Regions from separate parts of the Amphritea sp. HPY genome, predicted to be linked through region 1. Evidence: predicted binding sites of a transcription regulator. Region 1 holds the regulator's gene; each other region holds the start of a gene.
The links. Region 1 encodes sigma-54, which starts transcription at its own class of promoters, with help from an activator protein. Its sites were predicted from a motif close to TGGCACNNNNNTTGCTNT; they were not measured.
Positions count from the first base shown of each region.

Region 2: the regulator sigma-54 is predicted to act here: its motif matches at 3,473-3,490, upstream of peaA (quinohemoprotein amine dehydrogenase subunit alpha).
Region 3: the regulator sigma-54 is predicted to act here: its motif matches at 3,587-3,604, upstream of ACQUQM_RS09835 (NarK family nitrate/nitrite MFS transporter).
Region 4: the regulator sigma-54 is predicted to act here: its motif matches at 1,660-1,677, upstream of ACQUQM_RS16810 (DUF3305 domain-containing protein).

Region 1 covers NZ_CP194015.1:3,358,775-3,366,040, forward strand. The annotation lists gene ACQUQM_RS14950 (calcium/sodium antiporter) at 1-760, shown strand, start outside; gene ACQUQM_RS14955 (KpsF/GutQ family sugar-phosphate isomerase) at 796-1,770, shown strand; gene ACQUQM_RS14960 (KdsC family phosphatase) at 1,770-2,330, shown strand; gene lptC (LPS export ABC transporter periplasmic protein LptC) at 2,331-2,900, shown strand; gene lptA (lipopolysaccharide transport periplasmic protein LptA) at 2,890-3,483, shown strand; gene lptB (LPS export ABC transporter ATP-binding protein) at 3,480-4,205, shown strand; gene ACQUQM_RS14980 (RNA polymerase factor sigma-54) at 4,246-5,739, shown strand; gene hpf (ribosome hibernation-promoting factor, HPF/YfiA family) at 5,798-6,088, shown strand; gene ptsN (PTS IIA-like nitrogen regulatory protein PtsN) at 6,104-6,562, shown strand; gene rapZ (RNase adapter RapZ) at 6,568-7,266, shown strand, end outside.
Region 2 covers NZ_CP194015.1:2,382,776-2,390,041, reverse strand. The annotation lists gene qhpG (flavin-dependent monooxygenase QhpG) at 1-91, shown strand, start outside; gene ACQUQM_RS10765 (universal stress protein) at 319-1,155, opposite strand; gene ACQUQM_RS10760 (aldehyde dehydrogenase family protein) at 1,600-3,105, opposite strand; gene peaA (quinohemoprotein amine dehydrogenase subunit alpha) at 3,563-5,164, shown strand; gene peaB (quinohemoprotein amine dehydrogenase maturation protein) at 5,251-6,684, shown strand; gene qhpC (quinohemoprotein amine dehydrogenase subunit gamma) at 6,686-7,012, shown strand; gene peaD (quinohemoprotein amine dehydrogenase subunit beta) at 7,031-7,266, shown strand, end outside.
Region 3 covers NZ_CP194015.1:2,173,681-2,180,946, reverse strand. The annotation lists gene ACQUQM_RS09840 (protein kinase domain-containing protein) at 40-1,845, opposite strand; gene ACQUQM_RS09835 (NarK family nitrate/nitrite MFS transporter) at 1,931-3,400, opposite strand; gene ACQUQM_RS09830 (ANTAR domain-containing response regulator) at 3,920-4,516, opposite strand; gene gltX (glutamate--tRNA ligase) at 4,844-6,343, shown strand; tRNA gene ACQUQM_RS09820 (tRNA-Ala) at 6,505-6,580, shown strand.
Region 4 covers NZ_CP194015.1:3,783,910-3,791,175, reverse strand. The annotation lists gene ACQUQM_RS16820 (4Fe-4S binding protein) at 1-184, opposite strand, end outside; gene ACQUQM_RS16815 (DUF3306 domain-containing protein) at 467-1,135, opposite strand; gene ACQUQM_RS16810 (DUF3305 domain-containing protein) at 1,125-1,571, opposite strand; gene ACQUQM_RS16805 (formate dehydrogenase accessory sulfurtransferase FdhD) at 1,932-2,825, shown strand; gene ACQUQM_RS16800 (substrate-binding domain-containing protein) at 2,822-3,730, shown strand; gene ACQUQM_RS16795 (sensor histidine kinase) at 3,774-5,903, opposite strand; gene ACQUQM_RS16790 (sigma-54-dependent transcriptional regulator) at 5,903-7,266, opposite strand, start outside.

The sequences.
Region 1 (7,266 bases):
GGGCAGCCTTGCCGTCGGTAACGCACTTGGTTCTAACATCGCCAACATCGGCCTGGTGCTGGGTGTTACTGCATTGATCGCCCCACTGCCGGTCAGATCAAGCGTGTTAAAAAGAGAAATCCCACTACTTCTGGCTATTACTCTTTTGGCCGGCGGCGTCCTGTACGATCTTTATCTGGGACGGATCGATGCGATAGTTCTGGCACTGTCACTTATCGCTTGCCTGTTCCTGTTTGCCCGATTCCAGAAGAGCGCTTCTGAGCAGGATATCGCAGACGAAACCGAAGAACTTCCCGAGTTGCCGACCGGCCAGGCAATATTCTGGCTGATCTTTGGCCTGGCCCTGCTGGCCGGCAGCTCCAGAGTACTGGTGTGGGGAGCGACTGAAATCGCGACAATTCTTGGCGTCAGTGAACTTATTATCGGACTGACAATCGTAGCTATAGGTACCAGTCTGCCAGAGCTGGCTGCGTCTGTTGCCAGCGCCCTGAAAGGCCATACTGACATCGCCCTGGGTAATATTGTCGGCTCTAACATTTTCAATATTGCTGCGGTGATGGCGGTACCGGGATTCCTCGCTCCAGTAACGCTGGATAGCGTTGTCTTATGGCGAGACTACGGCGTGACTTTTGCGTTAACAGCAGTCCTTGCTATCCTCGCCTTGCTGCAAAAACCACCTCGTATCAGTAAGATAGAGGGCGGCGTGTTAGTCTTGGGATATGCAGCCTATCTCTATCTGCTATACACTATGAGCGTTTAAACCATTTACCAACAGTCTGAGTCTGAATATTACCAATGACCGAACACTTCAATTTTATCGACTCTGCCCGTCGTACTATCAGCCTGGAAAGAGATGCGGTTGATGCCCTGTTACAACAACTGGATGGTGATTTCACCAGGGCCTGCGAACTGTCTCTTAACTGTAGTGGCAGGGTCATCGTCACCGGCATGGGCAAATCCGGACACATTGGTAATAAGATTGCAGCCACTCTGGCTTCGACAGGAACCCCTTCATTCTTTGTTCACCCTGGCGAGGCCAGCCATGGCGATCTGGGCATGATAACCCGCCAAGATGTGGTTATTGCCTTATCTAACTCTGGCGAGACCAGCGAAGTGGTGTCAATTCTGCCACTTATCAAGCGGATGAATGCCCCGCTAATCAGCATTACCGGCAACCCAAAATCAACCTTATCACGCTCTGCCGACGCCAACCTAAATGTCGCGATAGCCGTCGAAGCCTGCCCGCTGGGACTGGCACCGACCTCCAGCACGACTGCCGCACTGGTGATGGGTGATGCACTGGCTATCTCATTGCTGGAAGCCCGTGGTTTCAGCGCCGAAGACTTTGCCTTTTCCCACCCCGGCGGCAGCCTGGGACGACGTCTGTTACTAAAAGTATCCGATATTATGCATACCGGTAACGATATCCCTCAGGTCAGCACTGAAACCAAACTGCATCAGGCCCTTCTGGAAGTGACCCGCAAACGTCTGGGTATGACTGCGGTAATCAACGACAATGGAATCCTCCTGGGTATCTTTACCGATGGCGACCTGCGTCGTACCCTGGATCACGATGTAGATATGAAGAACACTACTATTGCCGAAGTAATGACTACCGACTGCACCACCATCAATGCTGATATGCTGGCGGCAGAGGCCCTGCAGATCATGCAGGACAAACAGATCAACGCCCTGATAGTACTGGATCAGGAACAACGCCCGGTTGGCGCGCTGAACATGCACGACATGCTACAGGCGGGGGTAATCTGATGACCGAACAACAAACTGAACAACTCACCAAACAGATCAGCGAAGAACTACTGCTAAAACTGCAACAGGTACGTCTGGCTGTATTTGATGTTGACGGAGTACTTACCGACGGCCAGCTCAACTTTCTGCCTGACGGTCAGGAAATCAAAAGTTTTAATACCCTGGACGGACTCGGCATCAAGCTGCTGGCACAAGCCGGCATTGAAACCGCAATAATCACCGGACGGCGTTCGCCACAGGTGGAAAAGCGAGCCAAGTCTCTGGGCATCAATTATCTTTATCAGGGCCGGGAAGATAAACTAATCGCACTACAGGAACTCTGGAGTGATACCGGATACAGTGCAAACTCAACCGCCTATATCGGCGATGACCTGCCTGACCTGGCGGCTATTCGCGCTGTTAGTTTCGGCGCAACAGTCAACGGCGGGCACCCTTTTGTCCGCCAGCATGCCGACTGGAGCACCACCAGAATCGCAGGCCAGGGTGCCGGCAGAGAGTTCTGTGAGACGATTCTCGCCGCGCAGGATAAATTGCAGCAACTGTATGATGAGTTCCTGTAGATGCTGACCGGACGCGCCCGACTGGCGACTGCTGCGTTGATCCTCACCCCGGTACTTATCTATCAGGGGCTTGATGATAAATCGCAAAAAAGCAGCGACGTCCCTGAGCCCAGCCCGGCTCATCAACAGTCAGATTTTTATATCATCGACGCCGCGATCGATGATTACAGTGTCACCGGCCAGCTAAAGCAAAAGCTACGCACCAGTCAGCTGGAACACCAGCCTCAGTTACAGCAGGTTTTAACTGTCGAGCCACAATTAACTTTATTTGCCACTGACAGAGAGCCTGTTACATTAAGCAGTCTGTCTGGGGTTATGTCGGACCAGCAAGATATCGTCAACCTGGCGGGCTCTGTCACCATACAGGACCATCCTGATTCACAAGAGGCCAATATAATGACCACTGAATCTTTGATGATTTTTCCAGATAAAGGCTTTGCTGAAACCGATAAAAAAGTAACACTGTCGAACAAGATGGGTAAAACAACCGGAGTGGGTATGAAAACCACTTTTGATACCCGAACCATAGAGTTGCGCTCCCAGGTTAAGGGGATACACAATGTTAACTAACACCATCAACAAACTAGCCCTGCTACTGCTAATGTCAGCTTCGGTACAGGTAATGGCCCTGCCGGACGACCGTAACAAGCCGATCCATGTCAGCGCCGATAGCGCGACCCGCAACGATCAGAGCGGCATCACCTTATATAAAGGCCGTGTCGAGCTGGCCCAGGGTAGCATGCAGATCACCGGCAGCAGCGTCGAAATTCGCCAGAATGACAGTGGTTTACGCGCCATCGTTGCCAAAGGGAAACCCGCCAAATATCAGCAGCAACCTGCGCCAGGTGAGGAGATCACCTACGCATACGGTCAGCGGCTCGAATACAATATCAAGACCCAGAAACTGACAATCACCGGTCAGGCTAAAGTCACCCAGGGTAGCGACACATTCAGCGGCAACAAGATTGTTTACGACATGCGTAAAAGCATTGTCGACGCATTCAGCGACAACAGTTCCAACGGTGAGCGGGTACAGATGGTAATCCAGCCTAAACCGGCGGTACCGGAAACCGAATCTGAGTCCAGCACTGAATCCATTAGTACACCCGAAGCAGAGCAACCAACCGAGACCGGACAAGAGCAGCCTCAATGAGTCGACTGGAAGCGTTAAACCTGGCCAAAAGCTATAAGAGCCGGGCTGTTGTAAAAGATGTTTCACTGTCCATAGAAAGCGGTCAGATCGTTGGCCTTCTGGGTCCCAACGGGGCAGGCAAAACAACCTGTTTTTATATGATCGTCGGCCTGGTTGATGCCGATCAGGGCCGCATCAAAATTGATCATGAAGAGCTGACACATTACCCGATGCACGGCCGTGCCCGCAAAGGCATTGGCTACCTGCCCCAGGAAGCATCTATTTTCCGCAAGCTCAGCGTGCACGACAACATCATGGCCATACTGGAAACCCGCAAGGAACTGAGTCGTCTCGAGCGAAAGCAAAAGCTGGAACAGCTACTGGAAGAATTTCATATCTCCCATCTCAGCAGCAGCCTTGGCATGAGTCTGTCCGGCGGTGAACGGCGACGCGTTGAAATTGCCCGCGCCCTGGCCACCGAACCCACCTTTATACTGCTTGATGAGCCATTTGCCGGTGTCGACCCAATCTCGGTCAGCGATATAAAGCAAACCATCAAGCATCTGCAAAAAAAGGGAATCGGCATTCTCATTACCGATCACAATGTCCGCGAGACTCTGGACATCTGCGAGCAGGCCTATATTGTAAGTGAAGGATATATCCTTGCTCAGGGCTCACCGCAGGATATACTGAACAACCAGCAGGTAAAACAAGCCTATCTTGGCGAACAGTTCCGTCTCTGATAATAATGATCCAGCATTACGGTAAAGTGATCTCTATTTTATGAAGCAAGCGTTACAACTTAAAATCGGTCAGCACCTGACGATGACCCCACAGTTGCAGCAAGCGATCCGCTTGCTCCAGCTATCGACGCTTGATCTGCAGCAGGAGATCCAGGAAGCCCTGGAATCGAACCCGATGCTGGAAGTTACCGAAGAGGAGCACCACGACTCTTCCGAGCAGGAAACGCCTGTGGCGACCAGCGAAGCCGGGGAAGTAGTAGTCAAAACCGAAAGCGAAGAGACCCAGGTTGCCGATAGCGACTGGAATGAAAATATTCCTGAAGAGCTGTCCACAGATAGCTCCTGGGAAGATACCTTCCAGACAGTTTCAACCTCGACCTCAAGCAGCAGCGACTTCTCAGACATGTCAATGGAGTCTAACGATACCTCTGACGAAACCCTGCAGGACCACCTCAGCTGGCAGCTTAACCTGACCCCGATGAGCGATGTCGATCAGCTGATCGCAACCAGCCTGATCGATGGTATCGATGTCGATGGTTACCTTACAGTCACTCTGGAAGCGATTCACGAGCACTTCCTGGCCCAGGATGAAGAACAACTCAACAGTATTGAACTGGATGAGATTGAAGCCGTACTACGCCGTATTCAGCAGTTTGATCCACCTGGCGTTGCCGGGCGCAACCTCGGAGAGTGCCTCAGCATTCAGCTTCAGCAGATGCCGGAAGATACTGAATTCCGACGCGAGGCGATCAAGGTCGTCACTCAGTACATCCATCTGCTTGGTAGCCATGATTACAAGCAACTGATGCGCAAGGCGCGCCTCAAAGAACACCAGCTGCAGCAAGTTATCGAACTGATTCAGACCCTCAACCCAAAACCTGGCGCAATGATCACCAGCAGCCAGTCTGAATACGTTACTCCCGATGTACTGGTGCGTAAAGAACAGGGGGTCTGGCACGTACTGTTAAACCCTGAGGTATCACCCAAGTTACGTATCAATGATGGTTATGCCGGCCTGATCAAGCGTGCCGATAGCAGCCCGGATAATACTTACCTGAAAAACCACCTGCAGGAAGCGCGCTGGTTCATCAAGAGCCTGCATAGCCGCAACGACACCCTGCTAAAAGTTACCCGGGAAATAGTTGCCCGCCAGGAAGGTTTTCTGGAGCATGGCGATGAAGCGATGCGGCCGATGGTATTACACGACATAGCCGATGCCGTAGAGATGCACGAATCGACAATTTCACGGGTTACCACGCAGAAATTCATGCACACCCCGACCGGCATCTATGAGTTGAAATACTTCTTTTCCAGCCACGTCAGCACCGCAAATGGTGGCACCTGTTCATCAACCGCTATCAGGGCACTGATCAAGAAACTTGTCGCAGCAGAAAATCCGGCCAAGCCACTGAGTGATAATAAGATCGCACAGCTGCTGGATGATCAGGGCATAAATGTTGCGCGCCGAACAATCGCAAAATATCGCGAGTCGCTTAGCATTCCGCCTTCTAATGAACGCAAGCGTCTGGTTTAATAATATTATTTAGTGGGAAACGGGCTCAGTCCCGAATATAGACAACTAGGAGATTACCATGCAGATCAATATCACTGGTCACCACGTTGAACTGACTGATTCAATGAGCGAATACGTACACTCTAAATTTGGTAAACTGGAACGTCATTTCGATAACATTACTAATGCACAGGTAACCCTGAGCGTGGAAAAAACCCGCCAGAAAGCCGAAGCTGATGTCCGCGTTGCCGGCGGTCAGCTATTTGCTACCCACGAGCACGACGATATGTACGCAGCAATTGATGGCCTGATCGACAAACTCGACCGTCAGGTAATCAAGCACAAAGAAAAAATGAAAAATCACAAATAGTAGTATCTATCCATAATGTTAATTAATGAACTGCTGTCACCTTCAAGGGCCATCTGCGCCCTCGAAGGCGGTAGTAAAAAACGCACCCTTGAAATTGTCAGCCGACATATTGCCGAACAACAACCGGAAATGACCGCCGATGAAATATTCAGCGGCCTGATCAACCGGGAACGACTCGGCAGTACAGGCATCGGAGAAGGGGTTGCGATCCCCCATTGCCGGCTCAGGGACTGTAACCAGGCACTGGGTATTCTTATTCAACTGGACCAGGCCATAGAGTTCGACGCTATCGATGGTAAACCGGTAGACCTTCTATTTGTTCTGCTGGTGCCGGAAGAAGCATGCGATGAGCATCTGCAAACCCTGGGTAATCTGGCAGAGCTGTTCAGTCAGGAAACATTCCGTGAACGCTTACGCAGCGCTCAATCCAATCGCTCCCTGTACAATGCCGCAGTTGAATTTCAGGCGGGCTGATACTAGTGAAACTAATTGTTATCAGCGGCCGCTCCGGCTCCGGCAAATCCACCGCACTTCAAGCACTTGAGGATGTCGGCTTTTACTGCATCGACAACCTCCCGGCACTGCTGCTTCCGGAGCTGGTCAATCAGATTCTCACCCAGCAGGATCACCCGCCGCAACTGGCAGTAAGCATTGACGCCCGCAACCTGCAGAGTAACCTGCAACGCTTTCCTGAAGTTTTCCTGCAGTTACGACAAAGCGGCAAAGTAAGCTGTGAAATCCTGTTCCTGGATAGCTCAGAAACAACCCTGTTAAAACGCTATAGCGCCACCCGACGCAAACATCCCCTGTCCGATGATCAGCAAGGCCTGCAGGAATCGATCAGTTATGAGCGCAAACTACTGGAGCCCTTAGCTGACCTGGCCGATATCCGTATCGACACCACCCGCATGTCGCTGTACGAGCTTCGCGACAGCATCAAACTCCGGGTTGCCAAACGGCAAGAGCAGGCATTATCAATTCAGGTTGAATCCTTCGGCTTTAAGCATGGTGTACCACTGGATGTAGATTTCACCTATGACGTACGCTGTCTGCCAAACCCATACTGGATACCAGAACTGCGCGGCCATACGGGACAGGAACAGCCGGTCATCGATTTTCTTGATCAACAGACCGAGGTACAGGAGATGCTTGCGGATATCATCGCGTATCTGGAAAAA
Region 2 (7,266 bases), 980 kb from region 1:
GCAGAAACAGTTGGGTATGAACGCTGAAATGGCTTCGGGAATGACGCGGTGGTTAAATCAGAATAACTGGTTGCGAAAAGAGAGTTGCTAGACCGCGGCTGCGCCGCTAGCCAGAACGTTGCTGCGCAACTTGCTAGTAGCTAGAAAAATCTTAACAGCCTTCTAAAATACTGCCGTATGGCTTTTAAGGATAGTTCTTTGTAAGACGAACTTGAAAGAACGTCAAAGCTTATGACTCACCCACCTGAGGCATTAAGAATGGTTTTGCTTTTTCTAGCCACTAGCAGGAAGGCTTGCCTTCCGTTCTAGCAACTGCTCTTAATGATACATAGGCATCTGTTCAGCTAAACCAGGCCGTAGTACCAGTACATCGGTGTCGAGACGATCCAGTATCTGTTCGGCGGTATTACCCAACAAAGCACCTTTGATTCCGCTGCGGGCGCGTGAACTGATAACAATCAGGGCTGCTTCTTGTTCGCCTGCTACCTGTGCGATCCAGTATTCCGCCGGCCCTTCACCTATATGCAACGGCAGCGTCGTCAGGTTCATATCAGTAAGCATCGTATCTGCTGCAGTACGCGCCCGTTTCTTAATTAATTCTGGCACCATAAATTCGGGATCCGCTAACTGCATTGGTGATTCTGTAGCGACAACCGCTTGCAAACTTGCATCCTCTTGCCGAGCGATAAATGCTGCCAGCATCAGCACGCTCCGGTCATGTTTTAACTGGTGCTCCTTGCTACTGAGGGGGTTAATTGCGGCCAGAATATTACCACTGCTCCAGGATTGTTGCCGCTTCACCAGTAATATTGGACAGGGCGTTTTCCTGAGTAGCTGCCAATCGGTCGGTGTTAAAAGTGACTGGCTATTGTGCCGCGGATCAGAACCCTTAACCAATAAGGCGAAATGATCTTCTTGCCAGAGTTGTTGAACGGTATCAAGCACCTGTGTAGTACTGGCTTGTCGGTAGATCTGGCAGGAGTTATCAAGGGCACAGATTTTTTCCTCGACAGTGTGCCAGTCAGAGGGGTCTCCAAACCATAAAAACTCCAGCTCACAGCCTGTTTTTGAAGCCATTGTTCGTGCGCGGTTGATGGCATTAATACAGTGCTTCCCGCCATCAAGTACCACAAGAATACGTTTGTTGAATAACATGGGATACCTCCTTGGGAGGTCGGTGCCCGGCTATTTACAGGCCCTTTATAAGAATTGCATATGCGGCAGCATGGTGAGTGCTACTGCGGTTCGGAAATACGAAACAGACCAGAGCTGCCACGCTTGTCAGAAGCTTAATGGAAGCAATAATCAGGTAAGCCGGGAGTGACGCCGGTAAGAGCTACCAGTGCGTGAATATCCTTTTCATGTTTGATCCCCTGATGCCCGGCGATCTGGTTGAATCTGGACTCACTAAGGATAGTTTAGATTGAGTATTTTGCTTTTGATTTTGCCTTTTCTAGCCACTAGCAGGAAGGCTTGCCTTCCGTTCTAGCACTTACCCCTTCAAGATCAGTCGAAGCGACGTTCTAGCAACTGTATTTAAGACGTTCTAGCTACTGAACTAAAAAAGGAGGCCGAAGCCTCCTTACACTGCAGACTATATTAAATACTCATCAACACGGATTTAACCTCCGTATAGTGCTCTATCACGTCGCTGCCCATCTCCCGACCAAGACCTGACTGTTTGTAGCCGCCAAATGGCAGGGCAGGATCCAGTGCAGTGTGGCAGTTTACCCAGACCGAACCTGACTTGATGCGTGGAATCATACGGTGTACCTGGGACAGGTTGTTGGACCAGATACTTGCCCCCAAACCATACTGACTATCGTTAGCGATACGTACAGCTTCTTCGATGTCGTCAAACGGCATAGCGACCAGCACCGGGCCAAATATCTCTTCCTGTACGACGCTGGAATTCTGGTTAACATCCACCATTACGGTTGGCTTGACGAAGAAACCCGGACCGTCGACTGCGCCACCGCCTGCGGTGATAGTAGCGCCGCTACTGCGACCTTGTTCGATGTAGTTGCAAACTCTCTGTTGCTGTTTCGCTGACACTAACGGCCCCATCTGGGCGTTAGGATCGAGACCCGCACCCAGCGTCATGCCGGAGGCAATATCAGAAATATCTGCCACTACATTATCGAAGTGTTTCTTATGTACATAGAGGCGGGAACCGGCACAGCAGACCTGGCCCTGGTTGAAGAATATAGCGTTGGCAGCACCTGCTGCGGCATTTTGCAGGTCGGCGTCTTCCAGTACGATAGTCGGTGACTTACCGCCCAGTTCGAGGGTAACCCGGGTCATAGTATCCATCGCTGCCTTACCGATCATCTTGCCCACTTCGGTGGAACCGGTGAAGGTCAGTTTATCGACATCCGGATGGTGTGACAGGGCTGCACCGGCTTCTATGCCGGTACCAGTAACAACGTTCAGAACGCCCGGTGGATAGCCCGCTTCCAGCGCCAGTTCACCCAGCATCAGTGCGGTCAGTGGGGTTTCATCTGCGGGCTTCAATACTACGGTACAGCCTGTCGCCAGCGCCGGGCCGAGTTTCCAGCAAGCCAATAACAGTGGAAAATTCCAGGCAACAATGGCGCCGACTACGCCAACAGCTTCACGGCGGGTATAGCCGTGAAACTGAGCGTCGGGCATAAAGGGTACCGATACGTCAACGCTGCGGCCCTCAATCTTAGTGGCAAAACCCGCCATATAACGCAGGAAATCTACCGCCAGACGAATATCGACATGCTCGGCAATAACGACGCTCTTGCCGTTATCCAGTGATTCTATCTCAGCCAGCAGGCCGGCATTTTTTTCGATCAGGTCGGCGAAGTTCCACAACAGTTTCTGACGATCCACCGGCTTGATCCGGCTCCAGTCTGAATCCTCGAAGGTCTGCCGGGCCATCGCTACCGCTTTATCGATGTCGGATTTATCGCCGCTGGGTACGGTTGCGATCTGTTCGCCGTTTGCCGGGTTGATAACTGGCAGGGTGCGGCCGTCCTGTGCATCCAGCCATTGCTCGCCGATCAGGAACTTATGTTGACGCTGAATAAAGGCCATTGCTTCTGTTGAGGGAGATAGCGGTGTTTCGAGTACGCTCATAGTTAAACCTTTTTATTGTTGTTGCATATTCAACGGCACCAGTAGCTTGATACTGACCGTTCGACACTTCGTAGGTTAAATATCGCAAAGGCCGTGCCACTCTATGGTTTATGGCTTAACTGTTTGAATGATATGGGTTTTAATTGTTTTCGGTAGATTTGGCCGGCATTCTGGACTGTTTTAGTTTGAGACAAGTGTAAAAAAATAAGGCAGTGCCGGTCTCAAGATCAGGAGGCGGCCGTTAGGGGTGGAGTGTCACATTTCTGAACAGGGTGTTGCGGAATGGAACAGTCATCAGGGGGCAGTTCACAATAAGTATTTCCCCTTATTTTTGTTATCTGTTTGAAAAATATAGATTTTATGTTTTTGGCATAGGCTGTGCTGTGTATTCAGGCAGGTTAGAACTATGGGTGGCTCTTCGCTGCCTCACAATAAACATAAAAGGAGTCTGGCCTTGATGAAGAACCTTAAACTACCCCAACTGGCTGGTGGATTATTGCTCGCAGGCTTAATGCTACCGGCGGGATCGACGCTCGCGGCGGCGGATGCTGAGTCAATCATTCGCAGTAAATGCCTTGCCTGTCATACCGAAGAAAATGCCGATGCGGCTCAGTTTAGTCGTATAAGCCATCAGCGTAAAACGCCGGAAGGCTGGCTGATGTCTATCGCTCGTATGCAGGTGATGCACGGCCTTCAAATAAGTGATGAAGATCGACGTACGCTGGTGAAATACCTGGCTGATAAGCAGGGGTTGGCACCGGATGAGACTGCTGGTTCCCGCTATGCGATGGAACGCCGCCTGAATACCATGGAAAGTTTTGAATCCACTAAATTTACTGAGATGTGTGCCCGCTGTCATTCCGGTGCACGTGTGGAGTTACAGCGCCGTCCTGCGTCTGAGTGGGAGCATCTGGTGCATTTCCATATGGGGCAGTGGCCAAGTCTGGAATATCAGGCGTTGGCCCGTGACCGTGATTGGATGGAACTGGCATTTAACGAGATGGTGCCGGAACTGGCCAAAGACTTCCCACTTCAGTCTGCCAACTGGGATAAATGGCAGGCTAAGACGAAAGTGCCGATGGCGGGTAGCTGGAGCTTCAGTGCCCAGATGCCGGGCAAAGGCGATATTCGAGGCCTGATGACGGTAACCGGTGGTAAGGGTGACCAGTATAAGGTGAAGATTGATGGTGAATACGCCGACGGATCCGCACTTAAAGGCAGTGGTACCGCGATTGTCTATACCGGCTACGAATGGCGAGCCAACCTGAATATCGATGGCGTAAAGATGCGCCAGGTATTTGCCGCGTCTGCTGATGGTGCTGAGCTGAATGGCCGAATGTTCGAAACGGTGCACGATGAAGCAGGTATGGACTTCAGTGCCGTACGGGCTGGCAGTGCACCGAAACTGCTGTCCGTACAACCTGAATATATCCGCGCCGGTAGCACTGAAGTGCTGACGCTGGTCGGTACCGGTCTGGGTAAGCAGCTCAATCTGGGTGATGGTATCAAGGTGGTCAGTGAATTGTACCGGGATGACAACAAAGTTGTGGTTCAGGCAACTGCGATGAGCAGTGCCACATCGGGCGAACGTACAGTAAAAGCCGGTAAGGCTAATGGCGCCAGCATTAATGTATTCGATCAGATCGGAAGCATTAAAGTGGTACCGGATTTCTCCGTAGCCCGGGTTGGTGGAAACGGTGGTTCAACGCCTAAATATAATGGCCACTTCCAGGCTGAAGCATGGGCTAATGGTGCTGACGGAAAGGCTGGTACCGACGATGATATGCGGATCGGTTTCGTTCCTGCCAAATGGCATGTCGAGCCGTTCGATGCCGTGGCTGAAGCGGATCGTGATACCCATTTTGCCGGTCGGATGGATGCTAAATCAGGCGTCTTTACTACTGGGGCAGCAGGTCCAAACCCGGAACGACGCATGTCGACCAACAATGCCGGCAACCTGAAAGTGGTCGCCGAAGTAGTGGAACAAGGTAATACCTTGTCGGGCGATGGCCAGATGATCGTTACCGTTCAGCGCTGGAATAATCCACCGCTGCCGTAGGCAACTCCTGACTTATACGTGACTGACGCTGTATGCGATAAAAATACAGCGTAGCTAACAATAAAAATAGTGAGGAGGGTCGTTCTATGGGCGCCCAATTAAATCTGGTTGAACAGAACCTGCATCTGGTGGAAGTCAGCTCCCGCCGTATGCTGTTCCATATACCGTCCAGTAGCCTGTTTGAGTTGGATGGTCTTACCGCTCAGCTGATAGAACTGTTGCGAAGCAGACCACAGCAAACCGCAGAGCAGTTGATCGTTGAACTGCAGGAACAGTTTCCGGTCGAGCAGATCAGTGACAGCCTGCGCGAGATGGTTGCGCTGGAACTGGTCACTGATGGTTCTCCGCTGACTCCGGAAATTGCTTTGAAGAAGGTTACCGAGTTTCCGCTCAATACCCTGGTGCTGAACGTTAACACTGGCTGTAATCTGAGCTGTAGCTATTGCTATAAGGAAGATCTGGATAAGCCCTCGGAAGGCAAAAAGATGGTTTTCGATACGGCCCGGCAGTCGATCGAAATGCTGATTAAAGAGTCGCCGAATGAAGCACGCTATAACATTGTGTTTTTCGGTGGCGAACCATTATCTAACTTTGGCCTGATCGAGCAGGTGGTTGAGTATTCGGAGCAGCGCTTTGCTGAGCTGAATAAGCCGGTGGATTTCACCATGACCACCAATGCCACGCTTCTGACCGAGGAGAAAATAGATTGGCTTAATCAGCATCGTTTCGGTATCTCCATCAGTATGGATGGCCCGAAAGCGATCCATGACAAGAACCGGATAACGGTGGGTGGACAAGGTACTTATGACGTGGTCAGCAGTAAGGCGAAGATGCTGTTGTCACGCTATAACTCCAGGCCGGTTGGTGCCCGGGTAACCCTGACCAAAGGCATAACCGACATCCGCGGGATCTGGGATCACCTGTTCAATGAACTGGGTTTTGCTGAAGTTGGTTTTGCTCCGGTGACATCCGGTGATATCAGCTATTACAACCTCAGTGATGAGGAAGTCGCTGAGGTGTTCAGCAATATGAAGCTGCTGGGTGAAGAGTACCTTCAGGCCGCACTGGAGCACCGTAATATCGGCTTCTCCAATATGCATCAGCTGATCACGGATCTGCACGAAGGTAATAAGAAGGCGCTGCCCTGTGGGGCTGGTGTAGCGATGCTGGCGGTGGATCACGAAGGTGGTCTGAACCTCTGTCACCGTTTTACCGGCTCTGATCTGAATACCTTCGGTGATGTGCAAACCGGCATGGATAAAGAACGCCTGGGTGCGTTTCTCGATCAGCGTCTGGATCGTACAAACACCGGTTGTGATAGCTGCCGGATACGCAACCTGTGTTCTGGTGGTTGCTATCACGAAAGCTATGCCCGCTATGAAGACCCAACTCAACCTACTTATCACTACTGCGATCTGCTGCGTGACTGGGTGGACTTCGGTATCGAAGTTTACAGCCGCATCATGGCCGAAAATCCGGCCTTTATCGACAGTTATATATCTCCTCGGAGGGCTCACTGATATGAAACATCTCAAGCCTGTTAATAACAAAGCACACACCCTGAACAAAGCCGTTGCCGAAGACAACGTGGAAGAGGTCGTCGCGATGCAATCCCTCGCCGGCTGTACCGCAACTACCGATCCCGGTTGGGAGATCGATGCCTTTGGCGGCGTGACCTCACTCTGTCAGCCGATGGAGTCAGATCTCTATGGTTGCGCCGATCCATGCTGGTGGCCAGCTCAGGTGCCGGACATGATGAATACATATCCCGATTGGAATGCAAAGGCTGCCCAGTCCGGCGAAGACTGGAGGAACCTTGGTTCCGTATTCCCGGCTGATAAAGACTAACCAAACAGGAAGCTAACGATGAACAACAACAAGAATCTTCGTCGCTCCATGGCAGCAGTGCTGGCGACAGCAGCACTGGGGTTGACCGCTCTGACAAGCAATACCGTACTGGCGGCGCAAGGGCCGGCACTTAAAGCCGGCAGTGAGTATATGGTGGTGGCGAACTATCCGAACCAGATGCACGTACTGGATCTGGCTACGGATACTATCTACAAGACCTGCGATATGCCGGACCGTTTTGGTCCCGGAGCTCT
Region 3 (7,266 bases), 1.2 Mb from region 1:
TACCCGATGAGGCAAGCAAGCGTCACACCTACGCCTGATTTAATAAATTAGTTGAATAGCATTGGCTGCTAATAACAGCGCCGCGATGCACTGCCATACCAGCAGAGGGTTCTTTTCCATCAGGGGTTGATTGCGCACTCCGGTTTCGAGTTGCGGGTTGGGGGAGGTGAAATCCTGAATAAATTCAGACAATGCCTGGTAACGGTGTATCGGGTTGGGTTGCAGGGCTTTTTTGAGACAGCCTTCCATCCACAAAGGTAGATCCTTACGCTGCTGCAGGGCCGGCAGGTAACTGAGTTGAGAGTAGTTATCGATTTTCACCTGCTTTACCGATTGCTCCTTAAACGGCAGTTTACCGGTCAGCATCTCGTAGCTGATAACCGCCAATGAGAACAGGTCTGAACGGAAGCTACCTCGTTCACCCATCAGGTATTCCGGTGCGATATAGTTAACCGAGCCCTGGGGTATCGACTTGTCCAGCGGCGAGCCGAGTTCGCTGATGCCGGCGATCAGCACGGTGCCGAAATCAAGAATCTTTACCTGGCCATCGCGGTTGAGCATGATGTTTTCCGGCTTCAGATCCTGGTGCACCATATCCTGGCGTTGCAGGGCGCGTAACCCCTTGATCGCCTGCCGGATTATTGGTCGCACCTGATCCAGCGCCGGGTTTGGATTGTCGTCCATCCACTGACGCAGATTAATACCCTGAATGTATTCCCCGAGATAGTAGAGGAAGCGCTTTTTCCCGGCTGGTTTAAAGGTTTTCATTACGTGCGGATTATTGACCTGCTGGCCAACCCATTCTTCACGAACAAAACCATCCAGGTAGAGCGGATCATCGGCAAAGTTTGTGGAGGGGGCTTTCAGGGTATAGCGCTGGTCACTGTTCAGGTCTTTCACCAGATACATGTGACTGCGGGTGCCGCTGAAAATAATATCCAGCACTTCGTAGTTATCTATTTTATTGCCAACTTTGAGTACCGGCGGAATCGGCAGTTGGGTCAGCCTGCGGTGGCTTTCGTCGAGGCTTTCCCGAGGTAGCTGGTCAACGCTGACCAGCAGCACTGTCAGGTTATCATCACTGCCATTACTGAGTGCCAGCTCAACCATCTCCCGGGCCAGGAGCTCAAGATCAGTATTTCCAGCTTTTGCCAGAATCTGTTTGATCTCAGCAGGGGTGAGGAATTCGTGTACACCATCGGTGCTTAACAGCAGCAGATCACCAGGCTTTAGGTCCTGCTGTGAAAAATCTACATCCAGGTGCCGGTCTGCACCGAGAGCCCGGGCCAGATAGTTGTGACCACGCTCGGTACGGGTATGGTCGCAGGTCAGTTGTTCCAGTTGACCATTTTTGTATGCATCAGTTTGGTAATGGTAGATGCGGGAATCGCCGACATGAAAGGCGTACAGCGTATTAGATTTGATGATCAGTGCCGAAAAGGTGGTCAGCATACTGTCGCGGTGTATGGGTTGCGCACTGTTCTGCTGATACAGCCAGTTGTTCAGCCCGGTCATCACCCGGGACACTGATTGCTTGACGCCCCAGCTGTCCGGGGTACTGAAATAATCGTCGATAAAACTGGTGACTGAGGTCTGACTGGCGATGTGCGAGTCTTCACAGCTGCTGACACCATCAGCAATAACAGCGACTGCACCTTTGAATCGATTACCGCTGTCACGGGGTAGGTGGGCGGCAAAGGCATCCTGATTACGTTCTTTCTGCCCCGCGGTTGAATAACCCCCGAAGCTGACTTTCAGTTCACTGGTAGTCGCTTCTGTTGTTAATTCAGAAGTTGCCGCAGGATTAGTTAAGCCTGCTTGATCTGTCATTGGCAGTGTCGTCATCAGTTCACCTCACATCTCCACAATAAGAACAGGATAGCCGCACGGTAAAACCGGGCAGCTATCCGCTTGCTAAAATGTACTTATTTTAAGTAACACTGATCAGCTCAACAGTACCGTCCTCATTGACCTCAGCCATGTGGCCTTTTGGTTCTTCAAGGAACAGCAGGGTGACAAAACCTAATACTGCAGTAGCCGCGATCACCATAAAGAAGGTCTGGTAGCTGACCATAGACAGCACTGTGAGATAGAACACCGCACCGACATTACCGTAAGCGCCTGTCATGCCGGCAACCTGGCCGGTCAGACGGCGTTTGATCAGCGGTACAACCGCAAATACCGCGCCTTCACCCGCCTGAACAAAGAACGAGCAGGCCATCGCCGCAATTACTGCAATGATCAAAGGCCAGCTGTTGTCGATCATCGACATCACAGCATAACCAACAGCTAGGCCTGCAGTCAGAATCAGCAGGGTTTTCTTACGGCCGAAGCGATCACTGATCCAGCCGCCACCGGGACGGGACATCAGGTTCATAAAGGCATAGGCGGAAGCCAGCAGGCCGGCGACAACCATATCCAGCTCAAACACATCGGCAAAGAATAGCGGCAGCATCGAAACGACCGCCAGCTCAGAGCCAAAAGTGGCAAAGTACAAGATATTGAGTACCGCAACCTGCTTAAACTTATACTGCTCAATTTCCGGCACCGGGGTGATAAAAATCTCGCGGTTAACGTTGTACGCACTATAGCAATCGTAGATCAGGATAGCGGCCAGCAGGACATAGATGGTTATAGCTGCAGTATCACTGAGAATGCTGACACCGGCGGGAGACAGCTTCCAGGTCAGTAGTACCAAAGCGGCATATAACGGAATCTTCATAATCAGCAGGAACAGGAAGTCACCTTTACTGGTGACCTCAAGGCCGCCGATCTTCTTTGGTTTGAAATAGGTGGAGCCCTTCGGTGTATCGGTAACATTTTTATACCAGATAAAGCTGAAAATCAGGCAGATCGCACCGGTCAGGCCCACCGCGTAGCGCCAGCCATCTTCACCACCGAACAGCAGGGCGAGTGTTGGCAGGCTCATCGCAGCAGCTGCAGAACCAAAGTTGCCCCAGCCACCGTAGATGCCTTCTGCGGTACCCAGTTCATTAGCCGGGAACCACTCGCTGACCATGCGGATGCCGACCACAAAGCCAGCGCCGACGAAACCAAGCAGGAAGCGGGAGATCGCAGCTTCAGCAAAATTATCGGCCAGAGCAAACATAAAGCAGGGAAAGCAGGCCAGAAACAGCAGCGTGGCGTAGGTGATACGCGGGCCGTATTTATCGGTCAGCATACCGACAATGATCCGTGCCGGAATGGTCAGGGCGACGTTGAGGATCAGCAGGGTTTTGATCTCATCCCTGGTCAGCCCAAGAGATTCAGCGATGGCGCCCAGCAGTGGCGCATGGTTAAACCAGACAAAGAAGGTAATGAAGAATGCGATCCAGCTGAAATGCAGGATCTTCATCTTCCCGGTAAAGGAGAAGATATTCAGTTTTGAGGTATCACTCATATAGGTTGCCTCTTGGTAAATGTAAAAAGTGTTTAATGCAAAAAAAAAGCGCCCGGAGCTGCCGCTTAAATCGGAAGCTTCGGACGCTGTTGTCCTGTTTCGGGCGGTTTACAGGACGAGTAGTGAAGCTGTCCTGATATAAAGCCCGCTAAATTGTGTGTCTTTGGTATTACTTATGTTTTAACAACAGCATAGCCTGTGCCATATTTGTTAACTGATTGATATTTAGTGGGTAATTTGTTGTTTGTGATAATCTGCGGTTGTTTTTGTGCACGTGGGTAAGGCATGGATGGGAGGTTTTGCACCAAATTACAACGTAAACTCATTCCTGCTACTTTTCAGCATATGCGACACTGAGGGATTGTTCCGCAGAGGTGAAAAAAGACCGCCATGAAGGCGGTCAAGGGATCTTACGGATGGAAAACTTGTCAGTTCTTATTGTTATTTTTTACTTAGCTTTAGCTCCTGTTTTTTTCTTATCTAATGATGGATTTGGCTGGCCGCTTTTGTGTACGGCAACTAATCCAGCATTTCCAATACGGAGATAATATTTTTAGCGACAGCGGTCATCGACTGACCTTTGTCCATCGCCATTTTGCGCATCGCGCTGTAAGCCTGATCTTCGCCGCAGTTCTGGTGTTTCATTATCAGTCGTTTGGCCTGATCCAGTTGTTTACGGTCCTGTAGTTCACCCCGTACATCGTCGAGCTCACCCCGCAGCGCCTGGATCTCCCGGAAGCGGGCGGCGGCAGCACTCATGATCGGTTGAATGCGGTCGGCGCTCATGCCATCCACCACGTAGGCGCTGACCCCGGCTTTAATCGCCTGCTCGATGGTTTCTGTATCTCCCTCTTCGGCGAACATCACAACGGGCTTGGGGATATGGCTGTTCAGCGTGGCCATATGTTCCAGTACGTCGCGGTCGGGGGAGTCCAGCTCAATAATGATGATATCAGGTTTGATCTGCTCAACCCGGTTGATCAGGCCTTCGGTGTTTTCGAGACGACAGGCAACGTCATAACCCTGATCATTCAGAGCTTGTTTCAGGATGGCGGACCGGGCAGAGTTATTATCAATTACCAGCACTCGCTCGGTAGGTCGTTCAGTTGTTGTCATAGTCTTCTTAATATCCGCTTTTACAGGTCATAGCTATCTACTCGGTAGACACCCTTTTACGACAATCGTTAGGTTAAGCGCTGCAGTTATTGTGCCAGCCGAAACCGCCGGGTTTTACCGATTTGTGCGCTGTTCTGGTGCGATGTTGTTTATTTTCAGGCGCAATGCATCGTGCAGGCGCTTATAGACCTTTCCCGATCTGACTTTCCAGCTGTGATTTTTCAGTTCTGAGCCCGATACAGATACCGGCTACATATAGGCGAGCAGCAGCCAAGCGGGTATAATGCCCGGCAATTTCTTTTAATCAGTTTGGAATAAGTTGCTCCGATGACTGTACGTACCCGTATTGCACCATCCCCGACCGGTGATCCGCACGTAGGCACCGCGTATATCGCACTGTTTAATATGGCGTTTGCCCGCCAGCACGGTGGCGAGTTTATTCTGCGTATTGAAGATACCGACCAGACCCGAAGCACTGCAGCATCAGAGCAGATGATTCTGGATTCCCTGCGCTGGCTGGGACTGGAATGGGCGGAAGGCCCTGATAAGCCGGGTCCGCATGGTCCGTACCGTCAGAGCGAGCGGTCTGATATTTACCAGAAGTACACCCAGCAACTGCTGGACGAAGATAAAGCATTCAAATGCTATCGTACCTCTGAAGAGCTGGATCAGCTGCGCAACGAGCGCCGTGAACAGGGCGTGCAGAGTGCATTGAAAGAGAGCGATCTCGCATTGCCGGCTGAAGAAGTCGCTAAGCGTGAAGCGGCTAACGAGCCATACGTCGTACGTATGAAAGTACCTGCAGAGGGTGTCTGCGTATTTGACGACATGCTGCGTGGCGCGATTGAAGTGGAATGGTCCCAGGTTGACTGCCAGATTCTGATGAAGTCCGATGGTATGCCGACCTACCATCTGGCTAACGTAGTCGATGATCACCTGATGGAGATCAGCCACGTACTGCGTGGCGAAGAGTGGATCAGCTCTGCACCTAAGCACCAGCTGCTGTACAAGTACTTCGGCTGGGAAATGCCTAAACTGTGCCACATGCCGCTGCTGCGTAACCCGGATAAGTCCAAGCTGTCCAAGCGTAAGAACCCGACCAGCATCATCTACTACCAGCGTATGGGTTACATGGCCGAAGCGCTGCTCAACTACCTGGCGCGTATGGGTTGGTCCATGCCGGACGAGCGTGAGAAATTCTCCCTGGAAGAGATGATTGAAAACTTCGACGTCAATCGCGTATCCCTTGGTGGACCGATTTTCGACCAGGAAAAACTGAGCTGGCTCAACGGCCTGTGGATTCGTGAAGAGCTGACCGATGAGCAGTTTGCCGCAGAATTCCAGAAGTGGGCGCTGAACCCTGAATACCTGATGCAGATCATTCCGCTGATCAAGCAGCGGGTCGAGAAGTTCACCGACGTTGCACCGGTTTCATCGTTCCTGCTGTCCGGCATGCTGCCGATCACCGAAGCAAGCTTTGAGCACAAGAAACTGGAGCGTGACGATACCCGTCGCATCCTGCAGTTTGCATCCTGGATGCTCGATGCCGAGCAGAACTGGAGCAAAGACCACCTGTTTGGCCAGTTCAAGGCGCTGGGCGAGGCGATGGGCTTTAAGATCCGCGACGTACTGTTCCCTATCTTTGTTGCTATTGCCGGTACCAGCCAGAGTGTCTCCGTAGTGGACTCCATGCAGATCCTCGGCCCTGACATGAGTCGTGCCCGGGTTCGTCATGCCCTGAACACCGTCGGCGGACCTTCTAAGAAAGAAGCCAAGCGTTGGGAAAAAGAGTACCGTGAAGTCGCTAAAGCACTGGCAGAAGGCTAAGCCATTGTTTGATATTTAAACTATTGAAAAGCCCTGCATTGCAGGGCTTTTTTGTATTAGAAACAATTAGTTGAAAAGTGTCGGGGATGCGGCTGAAATTTAGCAGTAACTTCTCTTGACACTCCACAGGTCGATCATTATTATAGCCCTCGTCTTGTGTTGGGGCCTTAGCTCAGCTGGGAGAGCGGTTCGCTGGCAGCGAACAGGTCAGCGGTTCGATCCCGCTAGGCTCCACCAATACTTCTCCGGTTAACCGGACTATCGAGAAACCTGCTATATGCAGGTTTTTTTGTGCCTGGAATTTATTATCTTGATTTGTTGCCAGGATTTTCGGAACCTCACCTTCAGCGATGTAAACCAGAAATTGGATCGCGCAGTGTTCTGGGCTGGAATCGTGCTGAATCAGACCCTTCAAGATAAGCAAGGGCGGCCATGAAAGCTAAGTAGGTAATGCCTGTAAATCCAATTAGCCTGCCCGTTAAACAGATCCACCAAGCTTTTCACGGTGGTATGGAAGCGTTTGTAGTAGGGGCATTCAAAGTCCGAATATTCAATCAGGCTGATCTAAGCTTCCGGGTTGCCATAAATATGGTATCGTCCTTGTTCGATGCTTCGTGCATTACGGGCTTTTTCGTTAGGCTTCTTTCTTTTTAAGCGCGGGCATCAGCCTGTGCTTTGGCTCTGGTTTTCTGGGTAAAAAAGCATGCAGCAAGAAGACTGCCGGAATCAATTTGACCGGCTTACCTGCTGTTAACTGGCTCGTAAAACAGCTTAAGCCTGGTTCGGAGTTCTGTACTCGTGCAGCGGTGTTAGCAGTGTAAATCTTTAGTTACATTCCCCCCCCCCCCATAAAAGCAGTGATTGCGCTCAGTATGTTTGCTGAATTTATACTGTCTGGATGATTGATCGATAACCGTCTGTTT
Region 4 (7,266 bases), 430 kb from region 1:
GATTAGATTGTTGATTAGAGCCTAGCTGGTCAGCGGCAAGGCGAATCATATCCTCCGATCCTGTGATCAGAAGATGGCCCTGGGTGCTGAAGCTCACCGTCGGCGGTGCCAGGTTGTGTGGCGGCATTACTCGCGCTTGTGCCGTCTGCCGTGCCTGGAAATTCAGGCTTTGCTCGTTAGTCATCTGTTACCTCACCAGACCGCTGGCAGCATGTGCAACCTTTCTCGGTTACCGGTCAGTCCGTTTTTGGCGTATACGGCTGCCTGTTATGCATGTTGTCAGTGGTAGCGACCGGCACTCACCCGAACCGGTCGTAATTACTATTTAAAGAAAGCAAAAGCGGAACCAGAAAAATCTGAAAAGAACGCCTTAGGGTGGGTATTGATCAGGGCGTTCTGTTACGCGTTGCTTTGTTGTGGGACAAATTGTCTGCCTGTCCCCGGGCGGGTGTGTCAATTCGGCGCGCTAGCCTTCCAGGTCGGCATCGCCCAATGGGTCCTCTTCGTAGATCTCCGCAGCCGCTGTGCTGAGTTCAGCCGATTCCAGCGCGCTGTTTTGTTTCAACGGATCAGTAATCTTTTCGGTGTTCTCTGCGGGCCTCTCTTGAGAGCTTTTTTCAGAACTTTCTTTAGCGCTTTCTTCAGAGTTGGCGCCAGTCATTTCGTTAACGACCTGTTCCTGTTTGTCCTGCAGCCAGCTACGCATTCTGGCTACCACCTCTTGCGACAGCGCGGGCATCTTGCTGAAGTCTTCGTCGTAGTCATTTAATCCATCGACAATGTTGAATTGAGGCAGGTTGAATAGTTTGCGCAGAGCCAGGTTACGCAGTTCATCGCTGACGCCGGATGAGAGAAACTGACTGTAATCAGACTCTTCACTGAGGCTTTCAATAGCTGGCATGTCGGCATCGGTCAGTGGTATTGGTTCGTCGTTGTCAGAATTCTTGTCTGGAAGGCTGTCCGAATTGCCAGCAGTAGCAGAAATCTCGTTAGTCATTTCAACTGAGATCGGTGCTACCGCTTGCGGCTCCTGTTCTGGCGGGCTTTTATACTTTGCTTCGGCCTCTTCATTAGCCGCAGAGGGTTGCTCCGCTTTCCGGCGTGACCAGCGGGAAAGAAAGGTTTCATCGTTCACTGCTACGCCCCTTGCCTCGTTTTTTCTTTTTCTTGCCTTCGTCGATCAGCTCACCGTGGATTCCCAGATAACTATCGATCCAGCACTGCACCGCGGCGGGCATCGGTGTTTCCAGCATCTGGTGTTCACCGTCCATGAAGGACGCGGCCTCATCCTGGCTGGCGGTCATATGCATCGGAATTAATTCACTGCTCGCTTCATCTTCGTCACAGAGCAGAAACAGGTGTGGTGACGTTGCGTTCAGGTTGAAGCGGTAGGCGGTGCGCTCATCTTTATGCAGTTCCAGGGTCAGATCGGTATAGCCATCACCTTTTGCTGCGTCGGGGCATAGGTCGCGGATGCTCCAGCGTTCGGTTTCCCAACCGCGTGTCAGTACAGTCTCGTGCTGCAGGCTAACCTGCATGGGCCAACGATCAGTGCTTTTGCTGGCGGTCATAATCTGACTCCCTGTTATTTTTCTGCTGACAAAGTGGTTAATTGAAGTTCTCTTTAAAGGCTTGCTTTAAAGGGGCTGATTAATAGACATAGCAAAGGGCGGGCCAGTCTCCTGTTTTTGGGACAAGAAGAAGGATGAGAGGGGGCTTGGAGGAGGATTGGTAACTTATAGCCCGGTCTTGACGGTGAACAGGATGGTAAAAAAGGGACATATTTGTATTGGGGTGGGACATTTTGTCCTGTCTGTTTGCGGAGCACGCCGGGGAAAAGCAACCAATCCATGCCGATTGCGGTGAAATCTGGAGAGAGGAACGGAAATTGCACATCAGACATTAATCGATAAAAGTCAGAGTGAATGCCAATGAATACTGAAAGTGCACAGCCGTTGCTAAGTCAGGCGATGGCAGAGTTAACTGAGTCGGTAAGAGTTATCGACGAAAAAGGCGAGAGCCGGATAGTTCAGATCGCCTGCGAGCGGCCGCTTACTATTTATCTGAATAAGCGTGAGATTGTTACCCTGATGACGCTGGGGGGCGATCCTGAAGCGCTGGTGCTGGGTTATCTGCGTAATCAGGGATTTATCCGTCGTCTGGATGAGGTGCTGGCGATTCAGGTTGACTGGGAGGTTGAGTCTGCAGCAGTGGTGACCGACGGCGAGCCAGAAGGGCTGGAGGAGAAACTGCAGCAGCGTACTGTGACCTCGGGCTGTGGGCAGGGCACTATGTTTGGCAGCTTAATGGATAAGCTGGCTGAGGTCTCTTTGGCGAAGGCTGAAGTAAAACAGAGTACCGTCTATGGCTTACTGCACAATCTTAACCTGCATAATGAAACTTATAAAAATGCCGGTGGCGTGCACGGTTGTGCTATTTGCGAAGATGACCAGGTGATCGCCTTTGTCGAAGATGTTGGGCGGCATAATGCGGTGGATACTTTAGCCGGCAGGATGTGGCTGGATGGGATCAGCGAAGCGAATAAGACGTTCTATACCACCGGACGACTGACCTCAGAGATGGTGATAAAAGTGGCGCAGATGGGGATCCCGGTGCTGCTGTCCCGTTCCGGCGTGACGCAGATGGGGCTGGGGTTGGCCCGTGAACTGGGAATAACGATGCTGGCCCGGGCTAAAGGCAAACACTTTCTGGTATTCAGTGGCGAAGATACGCTGGAGCTGGATGCCGTACCGCAAAATAAGACGCTAGAAAAGACGCCAGAAAGGACGCAGCAGAAAAACAGAGCAGTGGATGCTATTTCATGAGTGATATGCCAGCGGTGTTTATGAATGTCCGTCAAGTGACGGAGTATCTGAATCTGAATGAGAAAAAGATCTATGCCATGGCAGCTGAAGGGCAGATTCCTGCCACGAAGCTGACTGGCAAATGGTTATTTCCCAAAGCGCTGGTGGATCGCTGGTTACTTGAAAGTTGTCATGGCGGATTAATGACCGACCGCCTGATTCTGGGCGGCAGCGATGATCCCCTGCTGCAAGCGGTGGCAATCCGCCTGACTCATAAGCTAAGAACTAAGGCGCTGTTTGGTTATACAGTGACCGGCACTAAGCTGGGGTTGGAACTGCTGGCTAAAGGGCATGCCGATGCCTGCGCTATCCATTGGGGGCGGATGGAAGAAAGTGAGGTGCGACACCCAGCTTTGTTACAGCAATATTCTGAGTCCCGAAACTGGATTCTGGTGCATCTTTTTTGCCGCAGCCAGGGGCTGGTTGTGCGTAGTCAGGATCAATACCGGCTGGAAGATCCGCATCAGGCGCTTGATTACCGGACCCGCTGGGTGGTGCGTCAGGAAGGTGCCGGAGCTCAGCGTTTTCTGAAAGAGTGGTTAGTGGGCCATGCCCGGCCTTATGAGCAGCTGACAGTGAGTAATACTGTTTTCTCTGAGCGTGAGCTGGCGTCCGTGATCGCCAAAGGGGAAGCGGATATAGGACCGGGCACCTTGAGCGCGGCGAAGGAGTTTGGTCTGGGGTTTATTCCTGTGTGCGAAGAGAGCTTCGATCTGGTGGTGCCGCGCAATGTCTATTTTCGTCGCTTGCTGCAGCAGCTGTTTGAGTTCCTGCAGAGCCCTGATGGCGTTATGCTGGCGCAAAACCTGCAGGGCTATGATCTGAGCAGGAGTGGTCGGCTGGTGTGGAGTGCCGATGGCGAATAAAGTTTGTTATATGTCTTTGATCGGCCTTTGATCAGTCGTTGACTCAGTTGTGAACAGTGGCGCGGCGATTGGTTCTGTCAGCTGCTGCCAGTCCGTCGAGAATACCTTCCAGTTCGTCGTCTGTGGATATGTTGGCCTGTTGCAGCAGGTAGACTGAAAAGACGGTGCCTTCACCGAGTCTGGAGGATACTTTGATATCGCCGCCATGGCGTCGGATAATGCCGTAGCTCACCGAAAGGCCCAGGCCTGTGCCGCTTTCCTTGGTGGTGAAGAAAGGATCGAAGATATGCTTCAAATTATCTTCGCTGATCCCTTTACCTCGATCTTTAATTTGTATTACAACACCTTTTATTTCACCCGCCTCCAGCCAGTTAGCAGTGTGTAGCTGGACTTTGCCAGGGCCTGTCAGGGCGTGGGATGCATTGATAATCAGGTTGACCAGTACCTGTTGCAGCTGCTGGTAGTTCACTTCGGTCGGGCAGCTGGCAGTAAAGTTCTTTTCGATGGTGACCTGCTGTTTCTCCAGCGCATGGGACACCAGCAGCAGGGTATCTTCTATCAGCGGATTGATCTGATGGCTTTCATAACTGTCGACGTAGTGATCAGGGCGGCTGTACTGGAGCAGGTTGTTAATCAGTGAGCGGATGCGATAAACCTGGCGGATTATCATATCGACCTCTTCCCGGGCCGGTTCTACGGCCTCCCCCAGCTCTGCTACAAGTAGGTCTATGTTGCCCAGTATGACGGCGGCGGGGTTATTTATTTCATGTGCAATGCCTGCGGTCAGCTCACCTAATACTGCCAGTTTTTCATTATCTAACAGTTTTTTACGGGTGCTTTTCAGCAGGCGGATATGCTGTTTCAGGGCCTCTGTTCTGTTACGCAGTGAGTGGGTACGTTTTTCTACAGTGAGTTCCAGCTGGTCCCGGGCCTGGAGTATCTCCTGTTCCCTGCTCTCCAGCAGGTCCAGCATAGCGTCGAACTGTCGTGCCAGATCAACCAGTTCGTCTGAGGTGTCGAGTTGCCCGATACGGGGTTGGATTGAGCCATCATCACGCACCGAAGTAACCACTGAATGAATTCGTGCCAGCGGGCTCAGCAACAGGCGGGTGTGGATAAGTATGACAAAGCCGGATACCAGCATGATCAGTCCGATCAGGCTGGCTGATTCGAACAGGGTCTTATAGTAGATCTTGCTGAACGGTGCTTCGGTAAAGCCGGTGTAGATCATACCGATCCGTTTACCGTTCAGGTCTGAAAGAGGCTGGTAGGCTGAGATATACCAATCGTTGACCACAAAGGCCCGGTCGATCCACTTCAGTCCCTGGCGCATAACGTGTTTGTGAACTTCTGCAGAAACCCGGGTACCGATCGCCCGTTCCTGTAGCGACATATCTTTATTACTTTCGACGTTCTGTTTTTGCGGTACGTTAGTACTGATACGAACGTCATCCAGAAACAGTGTTACTGTGCCAATGCCGCCTTTGGGCAGGGTGCCCGGGCCATAGACCAGATCCCGAATGGTATCGACAGCGTCGGTAGTATTGTTGAGAATGCTACCGGAATCGAGAATTCCAATCAACTCACCGAACTCATCTTTAACCGGAACCAGCGACCTGAGTACCATCGCTTTGTCTTCCAATGCGCGATCACTGGGGATCGCCCGTAGCGTTGCGGTTAATGGGATCTGGGCCTGTTTTTCCAGATCGGCGCTGATTCTATCCAGCATCTGTGAATCCAGTACAGTCAGGCCTTTAAGCTGTTCGCCCTGATACAGGCGCGGTAGTAGCGATGCTAAGGACGGGTCCTTAATGTCAGCGATCAGATCGGTTGGCAGAAAGCGCAGGAAGTCCAGTCCACGACTGTTGCGGATTTCCAGCACCTGTACCTGGATAGAACGTTGATCACCCAGTTGCAGATTAGTGCGAAACTCATAGCTACCAGCCAGCTGATTCAGGGTGTTGAGCTGTTCCTGCTGCATTATATCCAGTGTGCCCTGCGCAACGGCAAGGTCTGCGCTGACCTTCATATAGAGCTGGCGGTCGGTATAGCTGCTGGCCCAGTAAGCAGCCATGATGATAAAGCCGATAGCAGTGAGAATCAGGGGCAGCAGGGTCAGCAGTAACAGTTTATTGCGTAATGAACTGTTAATTTTGTGCCACAGGGCTGACATCACAGGCTTGGCTCACACTCAGCGGGCGCTGCAGCTGCAGCCCAGCTCGACAGCTTACGGTCGAGCGTTTTGCGTGACACGCCAAGATCCCGGGCGGCGGATGACTTATTGCCCTTATGCTGCTCCAGCGTCAGCAGAATATGATGCTTTTCTACCGCCTCCATCGACCAGCCAGCAAAGCTGCCGCCGGTTTTTGCTTCATCAGCGCTTTGCTCGCGGAAATACTCGGCAGGCAACTTGCCCAGCAGAATGCAGCGTTCAATCAGGTTTTTCAGCTCCCGGATGTTGCCCGGCCAATGGTAATGCTGCATCTCTTTCAGGTCGTCGTGGCTAAAAGGGATCGCGGGCAGGCTGAGTTCCCGGGCCAGCTTGTTTGAAAAGTGGTGAATCAGTTCGGGGATATCTTCGCGGCGGTCCCGCAGTGGCGGTAGCGTGATGCTCAATACATTCAGGCGGTAATACAGATCTTCGCGGAAGCGGCCTGCTGCGACCTCCTCCTTTAGCTGCCGGTTAGTGGCGGCGATGATCCGTACGTCGATGCTGATCTCCTGCTCGCTGCCGACCGGTCGTACCGCTTTTTGCTCCAGTGCTCTTAATAGCTTAGCCTGCATCAAAAGCGGCATCTCACCAACCTCATCGAGAAACAGGGTGCCGCCATTGGCAAAGTTGAACAGGCCATCACGGGCCCTGGTTGCACCGGTGAATGAGCCTTTAGTGTGACCAAACAGCTCGGCTTCCAGCAGGTCCGGAGAGATAGCGCCGCAGTTAATCGGCACGAAAGCGCCGCGACGGGTACTGAACTGATGCAGCATCCGCGCCGCCAGTTCTTTGCCGGTACCCGATTCGCCTTCAATCATTACCGCAGATGGGGTCGGGGCAACCCGGTGGATGACTTCCTGAACCTGATGAATTGCCGGACTGTTACCGATCATACTGGTGGTCGGAAATGTATTCTCGACCTCCCGCTGCAGGACAAAGTTAGTCCGGGCCATGGCGCGCCGCTCAAGACAGCGATCAACTGCGTTCATCATCTGCTCCAGCCGGAAAGGCTTGAGGATAAAGTCGCTGGCACCGGCCCGCAACGCCTGAATGGCGGTTTCAAGGTCGGCGTAGGCGGTCATAAAGATAACATCGCTGCTGCGTTCAGTTTGCTGCAGGGCTTCGTGCCATTCCATGCCGGAGCGGCCGGGCAGTTTGATATCGACAATCAGCAGATCAAAGTGACAACGCTTGCGTAACTCTTCAGCCTCTTCAACACTGCCGGCGGTTTCCACCAGGGCAAATTTTTTCTTCAGAGCCTTATTCAGGAAACTACACATTCCCGGTTCGTCATCGACAACCAGAACCGAAACGGCCATCGGGT